One region of the Lysinibacillus sp. FSL P2-0066 genome, then DNA from elsewhere that is predicted to be linked to it. Evidence: riboswitches for the same ligand, from Rfam matches in the RefSeq annotation. Region 1 holds a riboswitch; the other holds the start of a gene.

Evidence for each region. A riboswitch is a leader RNA that binds a small molecule or an ion and turns the genes downstream of it on or off. The one in region 1 is predicted to bind FMN.
Region 2: it holds a riboswitch for FMN, as region 1 does, so the genes downstream of both, MKZ14_RS06110 (ECF transporter S component) here and ribE (riboflavin synthase) in region 1, are expected to answer to the same signal.

The regions. Positions count from the first base shown of each region.
Region 1 is NZ_CP150202.1:1,496,775-1,500,203, reverse strand. It holds gene MKZ14_RS07245 (spore germination protein) at 1-22, opposite strand, end outside; gene ribE (6,7-dimethyl-8-ribityllumazine synthase) at 142-624, opposite strand; partial or broken gene ribB (3,4-dihydroxy-2-butanone-4-phosphate synthase) at 643-1,269, opposite strand; gene ribE (riboflavin synthase) at 1,294-1,932, opposite strand; FMN riboswitch at 2,132-2,257, opposite strand; FMN riboswitch at 2,374-2,499, opposite strand; gene MKZ14_RS07225 (YibE/F family protein) at 2,720-3,429, shown strand, end outside.
Region 2 is NZ_CP150202.1:1,277,965-1,281,393, reverse strand. It holds gene MKZ14_RS06115 (sodium-dependent transporter) at 1-1,094, opposite strand, end outside; gene MKZ14_RS06110 (ECF transporter S component) at 1,336-1,923, opposite strand; FMN riboswitch at 2,142-2,328, opposite strand; gene MKZ14_RS06105 (hypothetical protein) at 2,473-3,429, opposite strand, start outside.

The DNA.
Region 1 (3,429 bases):
CAATTGATGAAATACTTCTCATCTCCTACTGAGCCAGCTCAAGATTAGTACATTTATGAAACAATCACCTTCAATAAATACACTTAAGCATATTTTTCCCATGGTTGTTCAAAATATTCAAAGAAACAAATGTTGTGACGACTATTCAAATTGTCCTGATCCAATCATTTTCTTTAGATTTGCCATCTCAATTGCAGACATTGCAGCATCATAGCCTTTATTACCAGATTTCGTTCCTGCACGTTCAATTGCCTGTTCAATATTTTCGGTAGTAACAATTCCAAAAATAACAGGTACATTCGTTGACAATGACACATTGGCAATGCCTTTTGCCGATTCATTACAAACATAGTCATAGTGTGTTGTAGAGCCACGAATAACAGTACCTAAACCAATAATAGCATCATATTTCTTGGTTTCTGCCAGTTGTTTCGCTATAAAAGGAACTTCAAAAGCTCCTGGCACCCATGCGACATCAATAGATGCAGAATCAACCCCATGACGAGTTAAACCATCCATTGCCCCATCCAATAATTTGCTAGTAATAAACTCATTAAAACGACCCACTACTACTGCAATTTTCAAATCCGTTCCAATTAATTGTGCTTCAAATGTTTGACCCATTGTTCCTTCTCCTTTTTACATAGAAATTTTAGTTTTATTAGTGGATAATTGTTGACGATAAGCAACCAATGCTTCTATCGAGATCATTTTTAAGCCATGATGTGCAGCGTAATTTGTTAGTTCTTCAAACCGAAGCATGTGCCCATCATCACCCATAATTTCGCAAATAACACCTGCAGGTACGCTATGACAAAGCTTCGCTAGATCAATAGTGGCCTCCGTGTGTCCTCTCCGTTCCAGCACGCCTTGCTCTTTCGCAATCAACGGAAAAATATGGCCTGGTCGACGAAAATCAGTCGGCTTAGCTTGCTTTTCTACCATCCTTTGTATCGTTAGCGCACGCTCAAAGGCGCTAATCCCTGTCGTTGTTTCTACATGATCGATACTTACCGTAAATGCGGTTTGATGGTTATCTGTATTGTGCTGAACCATTGGATATAAATCTAGCTTTTGTGCAAGCTGCTGTGAAATCGGCGTACAAATTAAACCTCTACCATTGGTTGCCATAAAGTTGATTGTTGCTGGTGTGATGAATTCAGCGAGTGCCAGAAGATCTCCTTCATTTTCTCGATCCTCATCATCAACCACCACAATCATATTGCCCTGCCTTAAATCCTCTATGGCTTCTTCAATTGAATGTAGCACGATGATCAACTCCTATTCTGTGATTTAAAAACCATGTTGTGCTAAATAATCTCTTGTAATAGCTGGCGTTGTTTGCCCCTTTTTTAATTGCCCTATAATGTATTTTCCAACTAAATCGGTTTCGATATTAACGATTGCTCCAACCCTCTTCATACCTAAAACGGTTTCTTTGTAAGTATGAGGAATAAGTGAAATTGTGACACTCTTGGCTTCAACATGAAAAAGGGTTAAGCTTGTGCCATCAATTGTTATGGAACCCTTTGGAATACAAAAGTTGGTTAGCTCCTCTGACATTTCGATATCAATATATACGGCGTTTGCTACTGGACGTTTTCGCAAAATTTTGCCGACTCCATCAACATGACCAGCAACAAAATGGCCACCAAATCGCCCATTAGCAGGCATGGCACGCTCCAAATTAACAGAATCACCTATTGCCAGCTGCTGTAGATTTGTTGCTTTGACTGTTTCAGGCATAACATCCATCGTAAGCTGCTGTTGTGTGAAATTTGTCACCGTTAAACAAACGCCATTGACCGCTATACTGTCACCAAGCTTGACATCCTCCGTTATCTTGGCTGATTGAACCGTAATTTTCATACTGTCCCGATCGCTTTGCACGGCTTTTATGATACCAATATCCTCTACAAGTCCTGTAAACATTCCATCACCTACTCTACTTTATTAGCACTTCTATCCTTAACTTTTAAAGTTGATCCACCTGTTTTTGTGCCTTATCCTTCTCCCTTCTCTCGTTAGCAATAAAAAATAAAAACCCCTTTACATCAAAGGGGTTTTGGGAGTATAAGACATCAACAAATAAGCCTATTTGAAAACAATTTTTTCATAGACTGTCATCTCACTCGTTCTTCTCCCATCCAGACTATCACTGTCGGTTTTGGATTTGCACCAAATCAGCTTGCGCTCACGGACTTTGAATTGCTTCATCACCGCCGATTGGGAATTTCACCCTACCCCGAAGAACATCTTCTATTCGATTGTAGCTAAATAAAAAAACTTCCCACAAGATGATTGGGAAGTTTTGTAATAAATGCATAGTCAAATAAACCTTCTAAATTAGAATCAATTTAAAAAGTTCGCATTTTTACCCTTCTCCCATCCAGACTGTAACTGTCGGTTTTGGATTTGCACCAAATCAGCTTGCGCTCACGGACTTTGAATTGCTTCATCACCGCCGATCGGGAATTTCACCCTACCCCGAAGAATATTTTTATTTAGCTAGTCTTACGATAACACTATTTTATTATATTATCCATCCTTCTTTTTAAATTTTTTTCGAAGCATAAATTTTAAACAGCTTTGACTCGACTTGAAAAATGTAAAAGATGTTATTAAAATGATGACATTTAACCTGTTTATGGAACTTCTTAATCAAAAAAACGTTCCTTTACAAGTGACTATTCAGTCTAGCAGTTTGGAGGTCATTTACTTGACATTTTTTAAAAATATACCTTTTAAACAAGCTATTTTCTATGCCCTATTAGCACTCTGTTGTGGGGTTTCGATCGTTTTCGTACTTCATAACGAACAATTTTATGATCGACCGATAGCGGAAATAACGCAAGTGGATGTAACAGCATCAGAACCGATGACAGATATGTATGAAAATGAGGATTTTTTGTTTACACAGGAGATTATGGCCATTATCAAAAATGGTCAGCATAAGGGGCAATCCATTCATTTGACGAATGACTATTCTTCGTCTGGTGCTTTTGATCAAGAATACCATGTAGGCAATGAAATCTTTGTCACGCTAGATGATCGCACAACACAATCTGTTTTAACAGGAACCATTCTCGATTTAAAACGAGATCAAACCATGGTAATGATTGCATGGATTTTTATTTTTGCCCTACTTATTGTAGGTAAAAGACAAGGCTTATTTTCTATCATTAGTTTGAGTGTCAATGCTGTGATTTTATCATTCGCATTAGATCTTTATGTGAAGCATGGGGGCGTAAGCCTGTTATTAGTCAGCGGCATTTGTGCCCTGCTATTTACGATTATTTCGCTCCTACTTATTAGTGGATTGCATACAAAAACATATGTAGCCATCGTGTCCACACTTTTAGGCACTGTTATAGCGCTTATCATAAGCTCTATTGTAATGTGGTTGACAGGTGAAAATGGTCTTCGTTA
Region 2 (3,429 bases), 220 kb from region 1:
GATAATACACTCGAAGAAAGTGCTGCTGGAATAGCTGCAATAAATACGACTATACCAAGTAAAAGCGTCCACATCGGTCGGGATTTCTGACTATGCTCCATAAATGCCGCGACGATAATCTCATATAAACTAAATGATGACGTTAATGTAGCAAATAAAAATAGCAATAAAAACATGGCTAAAAACACTTCACCAAATGGCATTTGACTAAAAGCTGTTGGCAGCACCATAAATAGCAAACCCGGACCCGCTGCTGGCTCTAAATCAAAGGCGAACACCACAGGGAAAATCGCTAAACCTGCTAAAAATGAAACAAGCACGGTTAACAACACTACAGAACCCGCTGAATTCGGAAGACTGACATCCTTTTTTAAATAAGAGCTATATGTAACTAGACAAGAAAAGCCTACTGCTAACCCAAAGAACGATTGTCCTAGGGCTTCTAATAATGCTTTACCTGTAATATTCGAGAAATCAGGCCATAAGAAGAATTTTACCCCTTCCATTGCCCCATCTAATGTAACTGCACGCACAACAAGGACAATGAACATTATGAAGAGTAACGGCATCATCCATTTATTGGCCTTTTCAATTCCATTTTGTACACCTAATGAAATCACAAGTACGTTGGCTAATGTAAACAACACTAGTCCAACTAGCGTAATCCAAGGCGTACCTATAATTTTTCCAAATAGTTCAGCTGGATCTACTGCTGGATCAATTACCGCGCCAGCTACACCTAGCCCGCTATAAATAAAGATCCAACCTCCAACTACGCTATAAAAAGTTAATAATAAAAAACAGCCTAGCACGCCCATTCGACCAATCCAAGCCCAGCCTGGCTTAGTTGGAGCAATTTTTTTATACGCTGTTACAGCCTCGGATTGTGTACCACGTCCTAAAACATACTCGGACAATAACATCGGTAGTCCTATTAACAAGGTAAATAACACAAAGATAAGGAAAAATGCTCCTCCACCACTTTGTCCTGTTACATAGGGAAGTTTCCAAATTGCCCCTAGTCCAATCGCCGCACCAGCTGATGCTAAAATAAAACCTAATTTACTAGACCACTGTCCTTTTTTTCCACTCATCTCTTCAAACTCCTCAAACATTCTAAACTCTTCTCTATTTTACATGAAAATATAGCTTTCGACTAGGTTGTAATTATAAAGGACTAGATAGCTAGTTTATCCCATTACTTTTTTCTATAATTATCCGTTAGTTTTGCCTTTCTATCCTTCACTTTTAGTAAATTATCCATCAGACCTTTCCCCTATCCTTCAATCCTTCCAACAAAAAACCTCAGGTATGTTTACCCGAGGTTAGTAAAAATTATTTTGTTATATAGATAGAACGCTGGCGGTCGATCCATTTGCGCATTGTTGTAAATAAAAACGCCATAATAGCCGTTAATAAAATACCTTTTACAATGTTAAATGGTAAAATCCCAGCAATGATCATTTTATAAAGCGAATCACCTACAACAGGCTCCATACCTAAGAAGTATGTGTACATCGGTAAAAATACTGCGTAGTTTAAAACACTCATGCCTACCGCCATTACAACTGTTCCAGTCGCTAAACCTCCAACAAGACCAGCAATTGTTTTAAAGCGATTAAAAATAAGGCTTACTGGTAAAATAAATAAAATACCTGTTGCAAAGTTGGCAATATGACCTACTGGCACACCTGTTGGCGTTCCCGAGAAAATCCAATCCAATACATTTTTAAATAATTCTACTAAAATACCAGCCACAGGCCCCATAGTGATGGCTGCTATTAATGCAGGCATATCACTAAAGTCGACTTCCAAAAATGCTGGGAATGGTGGAATTGGGAAATTAAAAAGCATTAATAAAAACGAAATACTGCTCAGCATGCCAATCGTAATAAACGATTGAAGTTTAACATTTTTCTTCATAGAAAACTCTCTCCTCTTTGCTGATTCAATCTCGCAAGAAGAAAGGTGACGATCTTTCAATTGTTAGCATGAAAAAACCCTTATGCATGAAAAGCACAAGGGAGAAAGGCATGACGAATAAGCGTCAACATAAACTATTTTTTAAGCACTGTTTAAAAAGTCATACAAAAAAAGCGCTCGGTCATAGTTCATTTCATAACAATGAATGACGATCGTACCTCCATCTTCTCCCATCCAGACTTTAACTGTCGGCCTTGGAATCACACCAAGTCAGCCATGCAAATAAATTTGCACAGGTCGCGGGCTGAAGAGCGAAGCATAAACCATTCGAGTTAATGAAAAACATTAACGGTTCACCACTCTATTACCGCCGGTCGGGATTTTCACCCTGCCCCGAAGATGAATCATATTATTTTATACTACAACCTTACTATAATTAATTATCAAGAAAAAGTAAATAGTTCTGCTTAAAAAAAATCCGATTAGATTTGTATGTATTGTAAAAATTGAGCATTCCATGTTACAGGAATGCTCCATTTTTGATTTTGTCTAAGGCATATATTGTTTATTTGGCCCCACAGGCTTTGGCAAATACGTTTTTAAATCGAATCCTTCCCAGCTTTCTTGGACCACATTATCTAAGCGTAATTGTTGGTCAAAGCTAGCAGCAGTTAACATCATGGCCTCAATCAGTTGGGTAGCGCGAATTGGCTCCATCGATGCTAAATCTAAAGGGATATCGAAAGTAACGACTACACCTTCTGCTTCCTCTTTCACCGTGTATGTCACATTTTCAGGAACAACTGTTACATAAACATCATCATTTTTGTTTTTCATTAATGTAAGTGCCTCTGTAACATTAGCAAATGTTTGACGGAAATCTGGTGATAGATATTCTGCCCCATTACCATCTTGGTATAAATAATAATTAAAATGTTTGGCGTTTGTTAATGACATGGCTTGGCTTGGCTCACCCTCTTGAGAAAACTCATAAGGTGTGCCATCTTCATTTTGAATCTCAACTTCCGTATATTCAGAATCCGAGAATGTATCCTCTAAAGTACCTTTGTATTCATTAACGGTAGCTGAAGCAACATCATAGTTATTGTCCTTTGGTAAAACGTGGACAAGCTTGTCATCTTTCTCCTTCAGTTCACCCTTAAAAGGATGATAATCCGTAAACCCTTTGGCTTCTTCATCAATTTGAGGAGCATATTTCTCATACATCTGTAAAGTAGAAGGTTTTTGCGTCCCAAAATCAGTTGCTACACGCTCATTTGGTATCACATATGTCATTGGTACACTTTCTGCATCGCGTCCTGCCAAACCAATACGAAAAACGACAGCATCTTTCACATCTTCCTCATAGACTGATGACCGTAAAGATAACATACGCTCATGCTCCGCTACAATACTGGATTGAAGTGCCTCATCCTGGGTAGCGGCCTCTTTAGCAGAACGATCTTCCTGTAATGTAGAGTAATTAGCCGTTTCCGGTGTACTAGC